2 regions of the Streptomyces sp. CAU 1734 genome follow, and region 1 is predicted to be linked to the other one. Evidence: riboswitches for the same ligand, from Rfam matches in the RefSeq annotation. Region 1 holds a riboswitch; the other holds the start of a gene.

Region 1 (9,327 bases):
TCGTACGCCCCCGCCTCCCGCGACAGCACCAGCGCGCACCCTTCCTCGGAGACCACCGGGATCTCCTTGGCGACCAGATTCATGCCGTCGCGGATGGGGTTGACCAGCGCGACGTCCGCCAGCCGGTACGCGGCCAGGGAGCGGGCGAAGTCGTCCTTCACATGGAGGACGACCGGGGTCCAGCCCGGCGTCCCGTACTCGGTGTTGATCTCGTCGGCCAGCCGCCGCACCTGCTCGGTGTAGTCGCGGTAGACGGCGAGATCCTGCCGGGACGGGTAGGCGAAGGCGACATGGACCACGCGTTCCCGCCACTCGGGCCGGCCGGCCAGGAGATGGCGGTAGGCCAGCAGGCCGCGCACGATGTTCTTGGAGAGCTCGGTGCGGTCGACCCGCACGATGGTGCGGCGGTCCGGGCCGATCTGTTCGCGCAGGGCGGCCAGCCGGTCGTCCACGTCCGGCCGGTGCGCCCGCTCGCGCAGGAAGCCGGCGTCGGCGCCGAGCCCGTGCACCCCGATGCGGGTGCCCTTCAGCGACTCCGGGCCCAGGATCTCCGTACAGCAGCCGGCGAAGGCGTCCGCCCAGCGGCGGGTGTGGAAGCAGACGCGGTCGGCGCCGAGGAGGCCGCGCAGCAGTTGGGCCGCGATGTCGTCGGGGAGCAGCCGGAAGTAGTCGGCGGGGGCCCAGGGGGTGTGGGTGAAGTGGCCGATGCGCAGGTCGGGGCGGAGTTCGCGGAGCATCCCGGGGACGAGGGAGAGGTGGTAGTCCTGGACGAGGACGGCGGCTCCCTCCCCGGCCCGGTCGGCCAGGGCCAGGGCGAAGGAGCGGTTGTAGCTCTCGTAGGAGGCCCACTGGCGCCGGAACTCGGCGTCGAAGACGGGCTCCAGCGGGGTCTGGTAGAGAAGATGGCCGATGAACCAGAGGACCGAGTTGGCGATGCCGTTGTAGGCGTCGGCGTGGACGTCCTCGTCGATGTCGAGCATCAGGGTGCCGGGCTCGGCGACCCCGCGCCGCACCGCCTCGCGGTCGCCGTCGCCGAGGGCGGCGCAGACCCAGAGGGTGTCGGCGCCGGATCCGATGGCGGAGAGCCCGGAGACCAGGCCGCCGCCGCCGCGCCGGGTCTCCAGGGTGCCGTCGTCGTGCAGGGTGTACGAGACCGGGCCCCGGTTGGAGGCGACGAGCACCGAGGCGCGGGGCGCGGCCCCGGTGTCCGGCCCGTCGTCCCGGGTTCCGGACGGGTTTCCGGAGTGGATCCGGTCGTTGGCTGAGTCCTCGGAGGCCATGGAGCGAAACCTAGCCCGTCCCGGGAACCCTCAAACGTGCGTACGCCTCCGGTTGGCTCACTCCCGCCCCTGGGGTCTCCCTTCTCCGCGCGCGCTTCTCACGCCGCGCGCCGTGCCGCGTACTCGCCGATCTCCCGCATCGGCGGGCGCTCCTCGGTGTCGACGGGGTGGGTGCGCGGTACGAATCCGTCCTCGCCGCGTTCGAACTGGGTCAGCTCGGGCCGGACCAGACTCCCCCGGGAGAGCCGGAGTTGGGCGGTCCGGTAGATCGCGGCGGCCATCCGGCCCAGCGCCTGTCCGTCCTGGTGGCGGTGTTTGCGGGAGCCGACGTCGACCTGTGCCAGCGCGTCGAGGCCCACCGTGTGCAGCGCGTCCACCAGCAGGCCGAGCTCCACTCCGTATCCGACGGGGAAGCGCAGCCGCTCCAGCAGGGTGCGCCGGGCCGCGTACTCGCCGCCCAGCGGCTGGACGAATCCGGCGAGCTGCGGCCAGTGCAGATTGAGCAGCGGGCGGGCCACCAGCTCGGTCACCCGGCCGCCCTGTCCGGGGGCCGTGCCGAGCGGCCGGTCGTACATCGCCTTGACGAACTGCACCTCGGGGTCGGTGAGCAGCGGTCCGACGATCCCGGAGACGAAGTCCGCGGAGAAGTCGCGCAGGTCGGCGTCGATGAAGCAGACGATGTCGCCGCGGGTCACCAGCAGGGAGCGCCACAGCACCTCGCCCTTGCCGGGGACGGCGGGGATACGGGGCAGTACGGCGTCCCGGTGCACCACGCGCGCGCCGGCGGCGGCCGCCGCCTCGGCGGTGCGGTCGGTGGAGCCGGAGTCGATCACCACCAGCTCGTCCACCAGCCCGGACGGCCCCATCAGCGCCCGGCGGATCTCGGCGACGATGTCGCCGACCGTCTCCTGCTCGTTCAGCGCGGGCAGCACCACACTCACCGTGGTGCCGCGCTTGGCGGCCCTCAGCACGTCCAGCGGGCGGTCGGCCGCCGTCCAGGAACGCCTGGTCAGCCAGCGTTCCACCTCTTCGAGCACCTTTGCCCACTCCCCAGTGCGCCGCCGACGGCGACGCGGTTGTTACCTTCGTCTCGTCGTTCGGACGACTATCTCAACCATCCAAACCTTCGGTTACAGTCTTGAACAACACGGAACCCCGGCGCATGTCGGGGTGGCGTGATCACTGGTTAAACAATCAAATACCGCTCATCCAGAGGGGCAGAGGGATACGGCCCGTTGAAGCCCCGGCAACCCTCCAGCCGGTCTCCGTCACCGATCGTGAATCGCGATCATGTGGTGCGAGGCTCCCGGCTCGGGAAGGTGCCAAATCCGTCTCATGGCGAAGTGCGCCATGAGGAAGATGAGGAGAAAGGGCCTCCCCTCCATGGCTGCGCAGACTGTCGCCACCACCGAAACCTCCACCTCCCCGGACCTGGGTCCCGCCGCGGCGCTTTCCTGCCGCGAGTGCGGAGAGCGTTTCGAACTCGGCCCGATCTTTGCCTGTTCGTCCTGTTTCGGCCCCCTCGAAGTCGCCTACAACCTGCCCGAGGGCGACCCCGAGTCGCTGCGGAAGCGGATCGAGGCCGGCCCGGACAACATCTGGCGGTACGCACCACTGCTGCCCGTCCCCGCCGATGTGGCCGGGAAGCCGAGTCTCAACCCCGGCTTCACCAAGCTGGTCAAGGCCGACAACCTCGCCCGCGAGCTGGGCGTCACCGGCGGTCTCTTCATCAAGGACGACTCCGGCAACCCGACCCACTCCTTCAAGGACCGGGTCGTCGCCATCGCCGTCGAGGCCGCCCGCGCCTTCGGCTTCACCACTCTCTCCTGCTCCTCCACCGGCAATCTCGCCGGCGCGGTCGGCGCGGCCGCGGCCCGTGCGGGCTTCCGCTCGTGTGTCTTCATCCCGCACGACCTGGAGCAGGGCAAGGTCGTGATGGCCGCCGTCTACGGCGGTGAGCTGGTCGGCATCGAGGGCAATTACGACGATGTGAACCGCTTCTGCTCCGAGCTGATCGGCGACTCCCTCGGCGAGGGCTGGGGCTTTGTCAATGTCAATCTGCGCCCGTACTACGGCGAGGGCTCCAAGACCCTGGCGTACGAGATCTGCGAGCAGCTCGGCTGGCGGCTGCCGGACCAGATCGTGATCCCGATCGCCTCGGGCTCCCAGCTCACCAAGATCGACAAGGGGCTCCAGGAGCTGATCAGGCTCGGCCTGGTCGAGGACCGCCCGTACAAGATCTTCGGCGCCCAGGCCGAGGGCTGCTCGCCGGTGTCGGCGGCCTACAAGGCCGGTCACGACGTCGTGCGGCCGGTGAAGCCCGACACCATCGCCAAGTCGCTGGCGATCGGCAACCCGGCGGACGGTCCGTATGTCCTGGACATCGCCCGCCGCACGGGCGGCGCGGTGGAGGATGTCACCGATGAGGAGATCGTGGACGCGATCAAGCTGCTGGCCCGGACCGAGGGCATCTTCGCCGAGACCGCGGGCGGGGTGACCGTGGGAGTGACCCGGAAGCTGATCGAGGCCGGGGCGCTCGACCCGGCGCTGACCACGGTGGTCCTCAACACCGGTGACGGCCTCAAGACCCTGGACGCCGTCGCCCCGACCACCGGCCCCACCGCGACCATCCGCCCCAGCCTGGACGCGTTCCGCGACGCCGGTCTGGCCCACTGAAACCCCTGGGAGATCTGAAGATGAGCGTCAACGTCCGCATCCCGACCATTCTCCGCACCTACACCGGCGGCAAGGCGGAGGTCCCGGCCGAGGGTGCGACCCTCTCCGAGGTGATCACGGACCTGGAGAAGAACCACACCGGGATCGCCGCCCGGGTCCTGGACGACCAGGGCAAGCTCCGCCGCTTCGTCAATGTGTATGTGAACGACGACGACGTCCGTTTCGCCCAGGGTCTCGACACCGCCACGCCGGACGGCGCCGGCATCTCGATCATCCCCGCCGTCGCGGGCGGCTGAGCCCGGCCGGCGTCTACGCAACGTCACCTCGATTGCCCCCTCCGCAATAGAAACGGAGGGGGCAATTCCATAGGGTTGAGCACGCTACAGTTGGGGAACGCGCCGTCGATGCGCCCGCCGGGCTACATATGAGAATGCGCCCGCGCACGACAAGAAACAGCCAATGTGCCTGCTTGGTTTGTCTCTTACGTCTTTTTTGCCCGGCCCGACTTGCCCCGGAATTTCTTGAATTCGGGCCAATTACCCCTTCGCCGAGGCCGGGATTTCTCGTCCGATTGACCTGTTGCAGAGGGCAGTTGGACAGATACATTCAGCCGCGGTCGACGCGTTCCGGCGCACACCGCCAATGACTCACCGCCGCTGGCGGGGAGTTGAAGCCGGTGGAGGTCTGACCCGGGTCCGCGAGGTGCGGTCCTGCGCAAGGGCCAGTAATAGGGGAGTTAGGCATGGCTCAGGGCACCGTCAAGTGGTTCAACGCGGAGAAGGGCTACGGCTTCATCGCGGTCGACGGTGGTGCGGATGTATTCGTCCACTACAGCGCGATTCAAATGGACGGATACCGCACCCTGGAGGAGGGTCAGCGAGTCGAGTTCGAGATCTCACAGGGGCAGAAGGGCCCGCAGGCTGACATGGTCAAGCTCGCGGTCTGAATCTGCGAACATCTGCGACGCGATCGGCCACCGACGCGCTCACGCATGTGGGGTCCGCATCCCGGTCACGGGGTGCGGACCCCACATGTGTGCGGCCCACAAACAGAGAGTGTCCGGGACAGAGAGTGTCCGGGCCCGGACGCGGCGCGTGACGCGGCCGTGCGGCGCGGCCCCGCGCCCGGCCGCATCGCGTGCACGGTCCCTGCGGCCCCGCGTCCGCCGACCCGCCCGCCCCGCCGGCGCGAGCACCCCGCCTGCCGCCGGTCATGCGCGCGCACCCGCCCCGGCACCGTCCCGCTCCGGCCGTTCCGGCCGCCACCGCGCCGAACACGGGGCCGAAGAGCGTGGGGCGGGCCGAATGGACCGGGCCAGTCGCACCCGGCCGCACAACGGCCCGGGCAGGGCGCCCCACCTGCCGCGACCGCCCGTGAGAGACCGCCCGCACCCGGCTTGAACCCGGTGCGGAGGGTCCTGTTCCGGGGGAAGGCGCTTGCACTCGGAGGGGGCGAGTGCTAATCATTGGCGTTAGCACTCTCCCAGTGAGAGTGCCACATATGGACCGGGTCGGTGAGGCCCGCACGCCGCACGGGGCATGACCCGCACGGTGGGCAGGCCGTCCGTCGCGGGCGCCAGCGCGGTCCGCCAGAGCTTCCCACCCAGTCCGTGGAGGACACTTCACATGGCAAAGATCATCGCGTTCGACGAGGAGGCACGGCGCGGCCTTGAGCGCGGGATGAACCAGCTCGCCGACGCCGTCAAGGTCACCCTCGGTCCCAAGGGCCGGAATGTCGTCCTTGAGAAGAAGTGGGGCGCGCCCACGATCACCAACGATGGTGTGTCCATCGCCAAGGAGATCGAGCTGGAGGACCCGTACGAGAAGATCGGCGCCGAGCTGGTCAAGGAAGTCGCCAAGAAGACGGATGACGTCGCCGGCGACGGTACGACCACCGCGACCGTTCTGGCTCAGGCGCTCGTCCGCGAGGGTCTGCGCAATGTCGCCGCCGGTGCCAACCCGATGGCCCTGAAGCGCGGTATCGAGAAGGCCGTCGAGGCCGTCTCGGGTGCGCTGCTGGAGCAGGCGAAGGATGTGGAGACCAAGGAGCAGATTGCCTCCACCGCCTCCATCTCCGCCGCTGACACCCAGATCGGCGAGCTCATCGCCGAGGCCATGGACAAGGTCGGCAAGGAAGGCGTCATCACCGTCGAGGAGTCCCAGACCTTCGGTCTGGAGCTGGAGCTCACCGAGGGTATGCGCTTCGACAAGGGCTACATCTCGGCGTACTTCGCCACCGACATGGAGCGTATGGAGGCGTCCCTGGACGACCCGTACATCCTGATCGTGAACTCCAAGGTCGGCAACGTGAAGGACCTCCTTCCGCTGCTGGAGAAGGTCATGCAGTCCGGCAAGCCGCTGCTGATCATCGCCGAGGACGTCGAGGGCGAGGCCCTGTCCACGCTGGTCGTGAACAAGATCCGCGGCACCTTCAAGTCCGTCGCCGTCAAGGCCCCGGGCTTCGGCGACCGCCGCAAGGCCATGCTGAACGACATCGCCATCCTCACCGGCGGCACGGTCATCTCGGAAGAGGTCGGCCTCAAGCTGGAGAACGCCGGTCTCGACCTGCTGGGCCGCGCCCGCAAGGTCGTCATCACCAAGGACGAGACGACCATCGTCGACGGCTCCGGTGACAGCGACCAGGTCGCCGGGCGGGTCAACCAGATCCGTGCCGAGATCGAGAACTCCGACTCGGACTACGACCGCGAGAAGCTCCAGGAGCGTCTGGCGAAGCTGGCCGGCGGCGTGGCCGTCATCAAGGCCGGTGCCGCGACCGAGGTCGAGCTCAAGGAGCGCAAGCACCGCATCGAGGACGCCGTTCGCAATGCGAAGGCGGCCGTCGAGGAGGGCATCGTCGCCGGTGGCGGCGTCGCGCTCATCCAGGCTTCCTCGGTCTTCGAGAAGCTGGACCTCGAAGGTGACGAGGCGACCGGCGCCAACGCCGTGCGGCTCGCCCTGGAGGCCCCGCTCAAGCAGATCGCCGTCAATGGCGGTCTCGAGGGCGGCGTCATCGTCGAGAAGGTGCGCAACCTTCCCATCGGTCACGGCCTCAACGCCGCGACGGGTGAGTACGTCGACATGATCGCCGAGGGCATCATCGACCCGGCGAAGGTGACGCGTTCCGCGCTGCAGAACGCCGCGTCGATCGCCGCGCTCTTCCTCACCACCGAGGCCGTCATCGCCGACAAGCCGGAGAAGGCCGCCGCGGGCGGCGCTCCGGGCGGTATGCCGGGCGGAGACATGGACTTCTGATCCCCCGGGATCGGTAGTTCCGCAGTACGCCGAAGGGCGGCACCCCTGATCAGGGTGCCGCCCTTCGTCTGTGTCCGGTCCGCGCGGCGACGGCACCCGCCCGGGCCGGGTCCGCCCGGCCCGGGGGAAGTCGGGCCGGCGGAAGCGGAGGATCTGCGCAGTCGCGGCGGGCCCGCGCGGGACCCGCCGGCGATCGGCCCGGACACCCGGAACGGAACCGGGTGCCCGGGGCCGGACCGCGTACCCGGGGCCGCACCGGACACCCGTGACCGGACCCGGCTCACTCGGACCCGGCGCGCCCGATCGTGCCGGGCGCACCCGATCAGAACCGGCGCGCCCGATCAGCGCACATCGACGAAGTCACCGCCGGTGGCGGCCGAGTTGAAGTGCTTGGTGTCGCCGAAGTACCGGATAAGCCAGTGGCCGTCCCGGTGCGCCCTGGCCTTCAGCGAGACCCGGCCCTTGGAGTCGGCGGTGCCGGAGGTGACCTTCTGCCAGCTGTCCCACTCCTTGTCCTTGAACCAGAGCTGGACCTTGGCCTTGCTCAGCGCCTTCCAGGCGGCGTTCGAGGCCGGCCGGGCCTGCACCGTACCGGTGACCGTGACGGTCTTCCCGTACTTCACCGGCTCCGGCGAGGCGTTGACGGAGGCCACCCTGGTCAGATCGCGGTGCAGCCGGACGGGCGCGGTGACGCTCTCCAGATACCCCTCGTTGCCGAGAGCGCGGAGCCGGAACCAGGCCCCCGAGGTCGAGTTGCCCTCAATCCGGACGGAGTACGGGCGTCCGGGGTCCGTGTCCATGGCGCCGATGGACTTCCAGCCGGCCTTGCCGTCCGCCGACCGTTCGAGATGAACGGTCTGGTACATGTTCGGCACCTCGCCCGACTGGTACCGGAGCCGCGCCGAGGCCCAGACCGATGCCCGGCCCTCGGCGTTCAGCGCGAGCGAGGTCGCCTTGAGCACGGTCTCGGCGGGCACCTCCAGCTTCCCCTGGGCGGATCCGCTGAGGAAACCGTCGACCGGCAGTGCCTTCCAGCCGCTCAGCCGGGCGTCGGTGACACCCTTGACCGAGGCGGTGAAACGGCCGTCGCCGTCCGTGGTGACGGTCTGTCCGTACCGGGCGTCATAGCCGAGGCCGACCCGCAGGACGACACCCGCCGCCAGCTCCTGCCCGTACAGCGCACGGCCGGTGACCGTCGCGGTCTGGCCGGGCAGCAGCCGGGTGCGGTCGGCGGCGCCGGTCACCGTGATCTGCCGGGTCAGAATGTGGTGAACGCTCCTACTGGTGTTGGTCTCACCGCTGACCTGCGCGTTCTTCTCCGTATACGCGATCTTGAAGACATCGCCCAGGCCGGTGACCGGGAAGTCGGGCGCGGTGAATTCGCCGCTCTCGGAGGTCACCGCGGAGTGTGTGGTGTCGGTGGAGCCGGTCCGGACGATCCGAAGATCGCGGCCGGGCAGCCCGACCGCGTCCCCGGAGCCGGGCTGCACCCCGTAGAGCCGGCCCTTGGGCCGGACCACGCGCTCCTGCCAGCTGGGGCTGTCGAACTGGAAGCCGATCACGGGCCGCAGCGTGAAGTCGAGGGTGCCCGCGTCGGTGCGGGTGACGGTGTTGCCCTTGGTGTCGGTCGCGGTGACGTCGATCGCGTACCGGCCGAGGGCGGGGATGGAGCCGCCGTCCTCGGTGAGCCTGAGCGCGGACGCGACCGGCACCCGGTACCGGCCCTTGATGAAGGTGCCCTCCAGGGCGGCCACCTCGCCGATCACCGAGGCACCGTCCCGGATCCGCGCGGAGACCGAGGCGATGGCCGCCCCCGGCGCGTCGGTCCAGGCGGTGGTCTCGAAGAGCCCCCGGGCGTCGGGGACGGTGACGGCGGCGCCGATGCCCACCGCCGTCGCGGCGGCGGACCGCGCGGCGGGCGCGGCGGCCGGGGAATCGGCGGCCAGCGCCGGGGCGGCGCCGGCCGCAAGGGAGAGGGCGGCGACCGACGCGACGAGGGAGAGGGCGACCCCGCCGCGGCTTCTCTCGTCAGCGCGCATTGATGTAGGTCACCTTTGTCTCGTTGTAGAAGTAGCCGTTGGCGGGTTCCGTGACCACGGCCCAGTGGCCGTCCCCGTAGA
Region 2 (9,327 bases), on a different contig from region 1:
GGGGTGCTCGGCGCCTTCCTCTTCCTCTTTCCCCGCTCCAGGGTCACCAGCCTCTTCCCCTTCCTCTTCTTTCTTCCGCTGCGCTTCCCCGCCTGGGCGGTGCTGATCTTCTGGTTCGTCCTCCAGTGGCTGGCGGCCACCGGTGCGGGCACCGGCGGACCGGGGGTGGCCTATCTGGCGCATGTGGTGGGGTTCGGCGCCGGGTTCCTCCACGCCTGGGGGCGTTACGGGCGTACGGCTAGAGTGAAGACCCAACCAGGGGCCACCGAGGGAGAAAGCCAGCCGTGATCACCGCGATCGTGCTCATCAAGACCAGCGTGGACCGCATCCCCGAGATCGCCGAGGAGATCGCGGCTCTGGAGAGCGTGAGCGAGGTCTTCTCCGTCACCGGCACCTATGACCTGATCGCGATGGTCCGGGTGGGCCGGCACGACGATCTGGCCGAGGTCATTCCGGGGCGCATCAGCCGTATCGACGGCGTGGAGGCCACCGACACGCATGTCGCGTTCCGGACCTACTCCCAGCACGACCTGGAGGCGGCGTTCGCGATCGGGCTGGATTCCTGAGCCGCGCGCCCGCCGCCCCGGGGTCCCCGGAGGCGGGCGGGCCGGCCGGAAATCCCGGGCGCCGGGCGACACAGCCGGAATCCCTTCCTCCGGAATTGGCCTCCGGACCCCTCCGGGTAGCAAGATGAGGACTTCTTCATCTCCGTCTCATCCAGCACCTCTGGTGGGGTAGCCACCATCGAACACATGGTCTTCTCGCATCGCATAGCGGCACTCGCCGCCGTCGTCGCGATACCCCTGGGTATCGCGGTGACGAGTTACGCCCTCACCGACCGCCCCGAGGACCGCAAGGTGCCCTCGAAGGTGGAGCTGGAGAGCGGCGCCCCGGGATCCCCGAGCTCCCCGCCACCGGTGCCGACCGATGAGACGATCCCGCCGCCGCGGATGAGCGAGGGCACCTCCGCGGATCCGTCCCGGGGGTCCTCCGCGGACCCGTCGCAGAAGCCCTCCGGCACATCCGGCACCACTCCCCCGGCCTCCCCCAAGCCCCCGGCCGGCGGGGGCGACGACGACGACAACGGGCAGGGCGACGACGGCCCGGGCGGCGACGACTTCGGTGACGACGGCTGATCCGGTACGCCGCCGGGTCTCCGCACGGCTGCGTATCCTGCTCTGGCTGCTGCTGGTGATGACGGTGGCCCTGGTCGCCGTCGCCGCCGCGACGCGTTCGGTTCTCCTGCGCGACGTGGACAACCGGATCAACGGCCTCCTGGTCCAGGAGGCCGAGGAGTTCGCCTACCTCGCCAAGGAGGGGGTGGACCCCTCCACCGGGGACCGCTTCACCGACCCCACCCAGCTGCTCGATCTCTTCCTCAGCCGGCAGTACGCCGATCCGGACGAGGAGCTGCTGGGGCTGATAGGGCGCCCCGACGGCGGCATCGCCACCCGGGTGCAGCAGCGCGAGCTGCGGATCGATCACCCGCTGGCCGGCGACGGCCGCTCGGTCGAGGCGGTCTTCGACTCCGAGGACACCGCAGGCACCCTGAACCGTCCCCAGGGCGAGGTGCGCTGGGCGAAGGTGCGCATCGGCTCCTCCGGGGCGCCCGCCACCTTCGTCGTCGCCTTCCACCCCGCCGGGGAGCAGGCGAAGGCGAACAACGTCTTCACCATGCTCCTCGCCATCTCCGGGGTCGCCCTGCTGATGACCACCGGAGTCGGCTGGGCGGTCGCGGGCCGGATCCTCAAACCCGTGCGGCTGGTCCGCACCGCCGCCGCCGACCTCACCGAACAGGATCTGACCCGGCGCATCCCCGTCCAGGGACGCGATGACATCGCCGCCCTCGCCGAGACCTTCAACGCGATGCTGGACCGGCTGGAACGCGCCTTCGCCGCCCAGCGCGAATTCGTCGACGACGCCGGACACGAACTGCGCACCCCCATCACCATCGTCCGCGGCCATCTGGAGCTGATGGGCGACGGCCCCGGCGAACGCGAGGAGACCGTCCGGATCGTGATGGAGGAGCTGGACCGGATGAGCCGGATCGTGGAGGACCTGCTCCTGCTCGCCAAGGCCGAGCGCCCCGACTTCGTCTCCCCCGGACCCGTCCAGATCGGCGAGCTGACCGCCGATGTCTTCGTCAAGGCACGCGCGCTCGGCGAACGGGACTGGCGGCTGGCCGAGGCCATCGACGCCGAGGCCGACCTGGACTCCCAGCGGATCACCCAGGCCATGGTCCAGCTCGCCCAGAACGCCGTCCAGCACACCGTGCACGGGCAGCGGGTGAGCATAGGCTCCCGCAGCCGCGAGGACGGCATAGAGCTGTACGTGGCCGACAGCGGGCCCGGGGTGCAGCCCCAGGACGCCGGAGTGATCTTCGAACGGTTCCGGCGCGGCACCGCCCGCCGGGGCACCCGCGCCACCGGAGCCGGGCTCGGTCTCGCGATCGTCAAAGCCATAGCGGAGGGCCACGGCGGGCAGGTGGAACTGCGTCCCACCGACGGCGGCGGAGCCACCTTCGTGCTCGTCCTCCCCGGAGCGAGGGACTCGGCGGACCCCACAGACCCCAGTGACCTGAGAGAAGCAGAGCTGTGAACCGGATACTCATCGTCGAGGACGAGGAACGCATCGCCGCCTTCGTGGAGAAGGGCCTGCGGGCCAACGGCTTCACCACCACCGTCGTCGGCGACGGCGACGCCGCCTATGAGTACGCGCTGACCGGCGGTTTCGACCTGGTCGTCCTGGACATCGGACTGCCCGGCCGGGACGGCTTCACCGTACTGCGGCAGCTGCGCGAGGCCCGGGTCTCGGTGCCCGTGATCATCCTGACCGCGCGCGACTCGGTGCGCGACACCGTGGCCGGCCTCGAAGGCGGCGCGGACGACTGGATGACCAAGCCCTTCCGCTTCGAGGAACTCCTCGCCCGGGTACGGCTCAGGCTCCGCACCGCGGCCGGCGCGCCGGAGGTGACCGTACTGCGCAATGGCGAGCTCAGCCTCGATCTGCGCACCCGCAGAGCCCGCTCCGGCGAACAGCTGGTCGATCTCACCGCACGGGAGTTCGTGCTCCTGGAGCTCTTTCTCCGGCACCCCGGGCAGGTGCTCTCCCGGGAGCAGATCCTCTCCCATGTCTGGGGATACGACTTCGACCCCGGCTCCAACATCGTCGATGTCTATGTGCGCGCGCTGCGCAAGAAGCTGGGCGCCGGACGGGTCGAGACGGTACGGGGAATGGGCTACCGCCTCCCCGAATGACCACGGGGCCGAACGGGTTCACTCGTGTGAAGTTTCCTTCATGAAGGGCTCATGGAGTGCTCACCGCTCCGGTGAAACCTCTTTCATGTGACCTTGAACCTGCGACAAGCGGCGACCCTGTGCGTGGCCCTGAGCATCTGCGCACTGCTCGCCGTCCCCGGAAACTTCCCGCAGCTCGGCTCGGACGCCCGGATCACCCTCGCCGTCTTCGCCATGGCGACCTGTGCCTGGATCGGCACCCCGATAGACGACACCTATATCGCCCTCGGGGCCGGTCTCGCGCTCACGGTGACCGGGGTGATCAACAGCGACGAGCTCTTCGGCACCCTCGGCGACGACACTGTCTGGCTGCTGATCTGCGCCTTCGTCCTCGCCGCCGCGGTGGCCAGGACCGGGCTCGCCGGACGGGCCGCGGCCTTTCTGGTCGGCGGGGCCACGACCGTACGGCAGCTGGTTCATCTCACCACCGCCGCGCTGGTCGTCACGGCCTTCGCGGTACCGGCCACCTCCGGGCGCGCCGCGCTCGCCATGCCGGTCTTCCTCGCCCTGGCGAAGGTACTCGCGGACCGCAAGCGCCTGGTCGTCATGCTGGCGCTGCTCTTCCCCACCGTCATCCTGCTCTCGGCCGTCGCCACCCTGATCGGCGCCGGCGCCCATCTGATCACCGTCTCGGTGCTCTGGGAGGCCGTCGGCGAGCGCATCGGATTCACCGAGTGGCTGCTCATAGGGCTGCCGCTGGCGGTGGTCTCCTCTCATCTGGCGGCGGAGCTGGTACTGCTCACCACCACGAAGCGGGAGGACCGGCGGGGCCCGGTGAGCATCACCGCGGCACAGATCCAGGAGCACAGCGACCGTCCCGTCACCGGGCCCTGGGAGGCCGCCGAGACCCGCTGTGCCCTGCTGCTCGCCACCGTCGTCGCCCTGTGGTGCAGTGAACCGCTGCACCGGGTGCCGCCCGCGGTCGTCGCCCTCATCGGCGCCATAGTCGCCGCCTCCCCGGCGCTCGGCACCGTGCGGCTCAAGGACGCCCTGAAGACGGTGCCCTGGTCACTGCTGCTCTTCATGGCCGCGACCATGGCCATGGGTGTCGCGCTCGCCGACTCAGGCGCCGCGAAGTGGCTGGTCGACGGGGTGCCGCTGGATCTGCCGCCGTGGCTCTTCCTGACCGTGGTGATCGGCGTCTCCACCATCGCCCATCTGGTGCTCCAGTCCCGCTCGGCGCGCTCCTCGGTGCTGGTGCCGCTGGTGGTCGCCGCCGCGATCGGGGCCGGGGTCAATCCGGTGGCCGCCGCGCTGGCCTCCACCGCCGCCGCGGGCTTCTGCCACACCCTGCCGGCCTCGGCGAAACCGGTCACCCTCTTCGCCGACATCCCCGGCACCCCCACCTACACCCCCCGCGATCTGCTGCGCCTCTCCGCCGTGCTGGCCCCCGCGACGGCAGCGCTGGTGCTGCTCTTCGCCGTCGCCGTCTGGCCCCTGCTCGGCGTGCCGCTCCGCTGACGCCCGTACTCCCCAAGCCCTCTCAAGGAGTTCCCTCACATGCTGATCCGTGTCGCCGTCGCCCCCAGCGGTTTCAAGGAGTCCCTGTCCGCCCAGTCCGCCGCCGAGGCCATCGCCACCGGGGTGCGGCGGGTGCTGCCGGACGCCGAGATCGACCTCATCCCCCTGGTCGACGGCGGTGAGGGGACCGCCGAGGCCATGGCCGCCGCCTCCGGCGGACGGCTGGTGCGGCTGCGGGCCACCGGCCCCACCGGCGAGCCCGTCCCCACCCACTTCGCGCTCCTCGGCGACGGCGAGACCGCGGTGGTGGAGATGGCCGCGGTCGCCGGACTCTCCCTCGTACCGCGTGAACTGCGCGACCCCGGCGCCACCACGACCCGCGGCGTCGGCGAGCTGATCCGGGCCGCCCTCGACACCGGCGCCCGCCGGATCCTCGTCGGCTGCGGCGACTCGGGGACCTCCGACGGCGGCGCCGGGGCGCTCCAGGCACTCGGCGCCCGGCTGCTCGACGCGGACGGCCGCGAACTCCCGCACGGCGGACGGGAACTGCACCGGCTCGACCGGATCGACGCCGCCGGTCTCGACGCCCGGCTCGCCGCCACCTCGATACGGGTGGCCTGCAACCCCTTCAACGTGCTCTGCGGCGAGCGCGGTGTGGCCAGGGTCTTCGGGCCGCAGAAGGGCGCCACCCCCGCGCAGGTGGAACAGCTCGCGGGGAATCTGGAGCACTGGGCGGCCGTCCTCACCCGCGATCTGCGGGTCCGCACCGATCTGCGCACCGGCACCGGCACCGGCGCGTCCGGCGGGCTGGGCGCCGGACTCGCGGCGCTCGGCGCCGAACTGCTGCCGCGCTTCGAGGTGCTGCTGGACGACATGGATCTGGACGACCGGCTGGCCCGCGCCGATCTCGTCATCACCGCCGAGGGCGCGCTGGACCACCAGACCGTGCGCGGCAAGGTGCCCGCCGAGGTCGCCCGCCGGGCGAAGCGGTACGGACGCCCCGTACTCGCCCTCGCCGGAACCATCGGGGAGGGCGCACGGCAGGTGTACTCCGCCGGGGTCGACGCGTACGGCTCGATCCTGCCCGCGCCGATGAGCCTCACCGAGGCGCTCGGGCGCGGCGGGGAGTTCCTCACCGACGCGGCCGAGCGCTCGCTGCGGATGATTCTGATCGGGACCCGGCTGTCGTCGCGCGAGAGCCGTCAGACGGCGGTGTCGGTGTCCGGGACGCAGCGGCCGTCCTCGGTGCGGTAGTTCCACCGCGCGCCGTCGCGCACCAGCTCGCCCACGGCCTGGAGGAAACGGTCGACATGCTCGTCGGGGGTGCCCGCGCCGAAGCTGACCCGGATCGCGTTGAGCGAACGCTCCCCCGGCTCGGCCTCCGGCGCGCCGCACTCGCCCGGGTCCTGCGGGTCGCTGCCGAGCAGGGTGCGCACCAGCGGGTGGGCGCAGAAGAGACCGTCGCGGACGCCGATGCCGTACTCGGCGGAGAGCGCGGCGGCGAAGTGGGAGCTGTTCCAGCCCTCCACCACGAAGGAGATCACCCCGACCCGGGGCGCGTCGTCGCCGAAGAGCGAGAGCACCCGGACCTCGGGCACCGCGGCGAGCCCGGCACGGACCCGGTCGACCAGCAGCTGCTCACGGGCGACCAGGGTGTCGAACCCGGCCTCGGTCAGCGCCTTGCACGCCGAGGCGATGGCGTACACCCCGATCACATTCGGCGAACCGGCCTCGTGACGGGCGGCCGTGGTGTGCCACTCCACCTCCACCCCGCCGTCCGCCCGGCGCGCGACCTTCCGGGAGGCGCCGCCGCCCACCAGATACGGCTCGGCCGCCTGGAGCCAGTCGGCGCGCCCTGCGAGGACTCCCGAGCCGAACGGCGCGTAGAGCTTGTGCCCGGAGAAGGCGATCCAGTCGACGTCCAACTCCTCGACGGAGACGGGGTGGTGCGGCGCGAGCTGTGCGGCGTCCAGCACGATCCGGGCGCCGTGGGCGTGGGCCGCCGCGGCCAGCTCCCGTACCGGCCACAGCTCACCGGTCACATTGGACGCGCCGGTCACACAGACCAGCGCCGGACCGTACGGGTCCCGGTCGGCGAGCGCCCGCTCCAGCGTGGAGACGGCGTCCGCCGGGGTGCGCGGCGCGTTGAGGTAGGTCACCCGGGCGTCCCGCCAGGGCAGCAGCGAGGCGTGGTGCTCGGTCTCGAAGACGAAGACCTGGCAGTCGGCGGGCAGCGCGGCGGCCAGCAGATTGAGCGAGTCGGTGGTGGAGCGGGTGAAGACGACCTGGTCGTCGCGGCGGCAGCCGAGGAACTCGGCGACGGTCCGCCGGCTGTTCTCGAAGAGGTCGGTGGAGAGCTGCGAGAGATAGCCGGCGCCCCGGTGCACGCTGCCGTAGTAGGGCGCGTAGGCGGCCACATCGTCCCAGACCCGCTGGAGGGCGGGGGCGCTGGCGGCGTAGTCGAGCGCGGCGTAGGTCACCTCGCCGCCGGTCACCAGCGGCACGGTCACATCCCGGCCGAGGACGGGGAGCGGGGCACAGACGGAGGTGTCGACGGCGGTGTTCGGGCGTGCGGACATGGCGAATTCTCCCGGCAGGACAAGGCGGATGGCTTCTCGGGCCCATGCGGGTGCGCGGTGCCGGCGGTGCGGCGGGCGTGGCGGAATGGCCGGGCGACCGTGCGGCCGTGCATGGGGGTGTGCCTCGGACACGCGGTGTGTGCCGCGCGGAGGGGGTGGTGAAGAAGGGGCTTGGCGCCCTATCGCATTCGCTTGCTCACGAGACTGCTCCCTTGAGGACCAGGACCCCAGGGAATGCAGGGGTCCGCGCTTGCCGCGGACCTCGCTGACCACGGCCTGGTCTTCACCCGGGGCACCCCGCCACGGACGGAGGGTTGCCGGACAGCGGGCCGGGGCCGTAGTCGCTGTCGCTCATGACCTGACTTGACGTTATGCCACGGTGGCGGGGGGCCGCAACCCTGTCCGCCATCCGGACCCCGGCGGGGGCCTTTTCCCCTCCCCGCCCCTTCCCGCAACCGGGGCTCCGCCCCGGAGCCCCGCGCCTCAAACGCCGGCGAGGCTGAATTTGGCATCCACGCCCGCCGACGAGCTGAGAATGGCGACATCACCCCCGGCCGGGCTGGAGCCGGCATCCACACCCGTCGGCGAGGCCGGGTTCACCCGCCAAGGCCAGGGGCCCGCGCCTCAAACGCCGGCGAGGCTGAATCGACAGGCCGCGAATGGCGACATCACCCCCGGCGGGGCTGGGGTCGGCATCCACGCCCCCCGCGAGGCTATTCTTCGCTCGCCCCGGCCCGGAGTGCCGCGCCTCGGTCTCCCCCGGGAGGGGCTCTGCTCGCTCGCGACGGGCTCGGGCGCCGGAATATCAGCCTCGCCGGCGTTTGAGGCGCGGGGTGCGGGGCGGAGCCCCGCGGAGGGCCCGCGTCCTGCGGAACGCCCGCGCCCCCGGGATGCGCGGCGCCCGAGGAGATACGCCCGCGCCCCGGGACGCACGGCGCCCGCGGGGACACCCGCGGGCACGCGTCAGGCGTGGCTCGCCGTCACCCAGCCCTCCAGCGCCGCCTTCGCCGCGCCGGAGTCGATCGAGCGGGCCGCCACCTCCACCGCCGCCGCGAGCTGGTCTTTGAGCGGGGCATCGCCCGGGTGGAGGGCGACCAGTGCCGCCGCCGAGTTCAGCAGGACGGCCTCGCGGACCGGGCCGCGCTCGCCGGCCAGGAGCCGGCGGGCGATGTCCGCGTTGTACCCGGCGTCCGCGCCCCGCAGGGCCTCGACCGGGACCAGGTCGATGCCGATGTCGCGCGGGTCGAAGGACTCCTCGCGCACCGCTCCGTCGCGGACGATCCAGACCTTCGACGTGGCCGTGGTGGTCAGCTCGTCCAGGCCGTCGTCACCGCGGAAGACCAGCGCGGAGGAGCCCCGCTCGGCGAGGACACCGGCGAGGACGGGGGCCATCCGCGCGTCCGCGACGCCGGTGGCCTGGGCCCGTACCCGCGCGGGGTTGGTCAGCGGGCCCAGGAAGTTGAATACCGTACGGATTCCGAGTTCCTTGCGGGCCATCGCCACATGCCGCAGCGCGGGATGGAACTTCACCGCGAAACAGAAGGTGATCCCGGCCTCCTCGGCGACCTCGGCGACCCGCTGGGGGCTCAGCTCCAGATTGACGCCGAGCTGCTCCAGGACGTCCGAGGCGCCCGAGGCGCTGGACGCGGCGCGGTTGCCGTGCTTGACCACCTTCGCGCCGGTGCCCGCCACCACGATCGCGGACATGGTGGAGATGTTCACCGTCTTCGCGCCGTCGCCGCCGGTGCCGACGATGTCCACGCTCGGGCCCGGCACCTCGATGAGTCTGGCGTGCTCGTACATCGTCCGGACCAGGCCGGAGATCTCCTCGACGGTCTCGCCCTTCGCCCGGAGCGCGACCGCGAAGCCGGCGATCTGGGCGTCCGTCGCCGCGCCGCTGAGGATCCGGTCCATCACCCACGCCGTGGCGTCGGCGCTCTGATCGTGGTTGTCGAGCAGGGAGTTGAGGACGGTGGGCCAGGAGAGCGCAG

Evidence for each region. A riboswitch is a leader RNA that binds a small molecule or an ion and turns the genes downstream of it on or off. The one in region 1 is predicted to bind S-adenosylmethionine.
Region 2: it holds a riboswitch for S-adenosylmethionine, as region 1 does, so the genes downstream of both, AAFN69_RS03955 (aminotransferase class V-fold PLP-dependent enzyme) here and thrC (threonine synthase) in region 1, are expected to answer to the same signal.

What each region holds. Positions count from the first base shown of each region.
Region 1 is NZ_JBDQQP010000022.1:304-9,630, forward strand. It holds gene AAFN69_RS31405 (trehalose-6-phosphate synthase) at 1-1,280, opposite strand, end outside; gene AAFN69_RS31410 (glucosyl-3-phosphoglycerate synthase) at 1,379-2,317, opposite strand; SAM riboswitch class I at 2,483-2,646, shown strand; gene thrC (threonine synthase) at 2,664-3,956, shown strand; gene AAFN69_RS31420 (MoaD/ThiS family protein) at 3,977-4,252, shown strand; gene AAFN69_RS31425 (cold-shock protein) at 4,699-4,902, shown strand; gene groL (chaperonin GroEL) at 5,582-7,207, shown strand; gene AAFN69_RS31435 (hypothetical protein) at 7,549-9,246, opposite strand; gene AAFN69_RS31440 (hypothetical protein) at 9,236-9,327, opposite strand, start outside.
Region 2 is NZ_JBDQQP010000002.1:49,163-58,489, forward strand. It holds gene AAFN69_RS03920 (rhomboid family intramembrane serine protease) at 1-288, shown strand, start outside; gene AAFN69_RS03925 (Lrp/AsnC ligand binding domain-containing protein) at 285-566, shown strand; gene AAFN69_RS03930 (small secreted hydrophilic protein) at 753-1,136, shown strand; gene AAFN69_RS03935 (HAMP domain-containing sensor histidine kinase) at 1,123-2,598, shown strand; gene AAFN69_RS03940 (response regulator transcription factor) at 2,595-3,257, shown strand; gene AAFN69_RS03945 (SLC13 family permease) at 3,345-4,757, shown strand; gene AAFN69_RS03950 (glycerate kinase) at 4,797-6,011, shown strand; gene AAFN69_RS03955 (aminotransferase class V-fold PLP-dependent enzyme) at 5,960-7,336, opposite strand; SAM riboswitch class IV at 7,578-7,695, opposite strand; gene trpD (anthranilate phosphoribosyltransferase) at 8,300-9,327, opposite strand, start outside.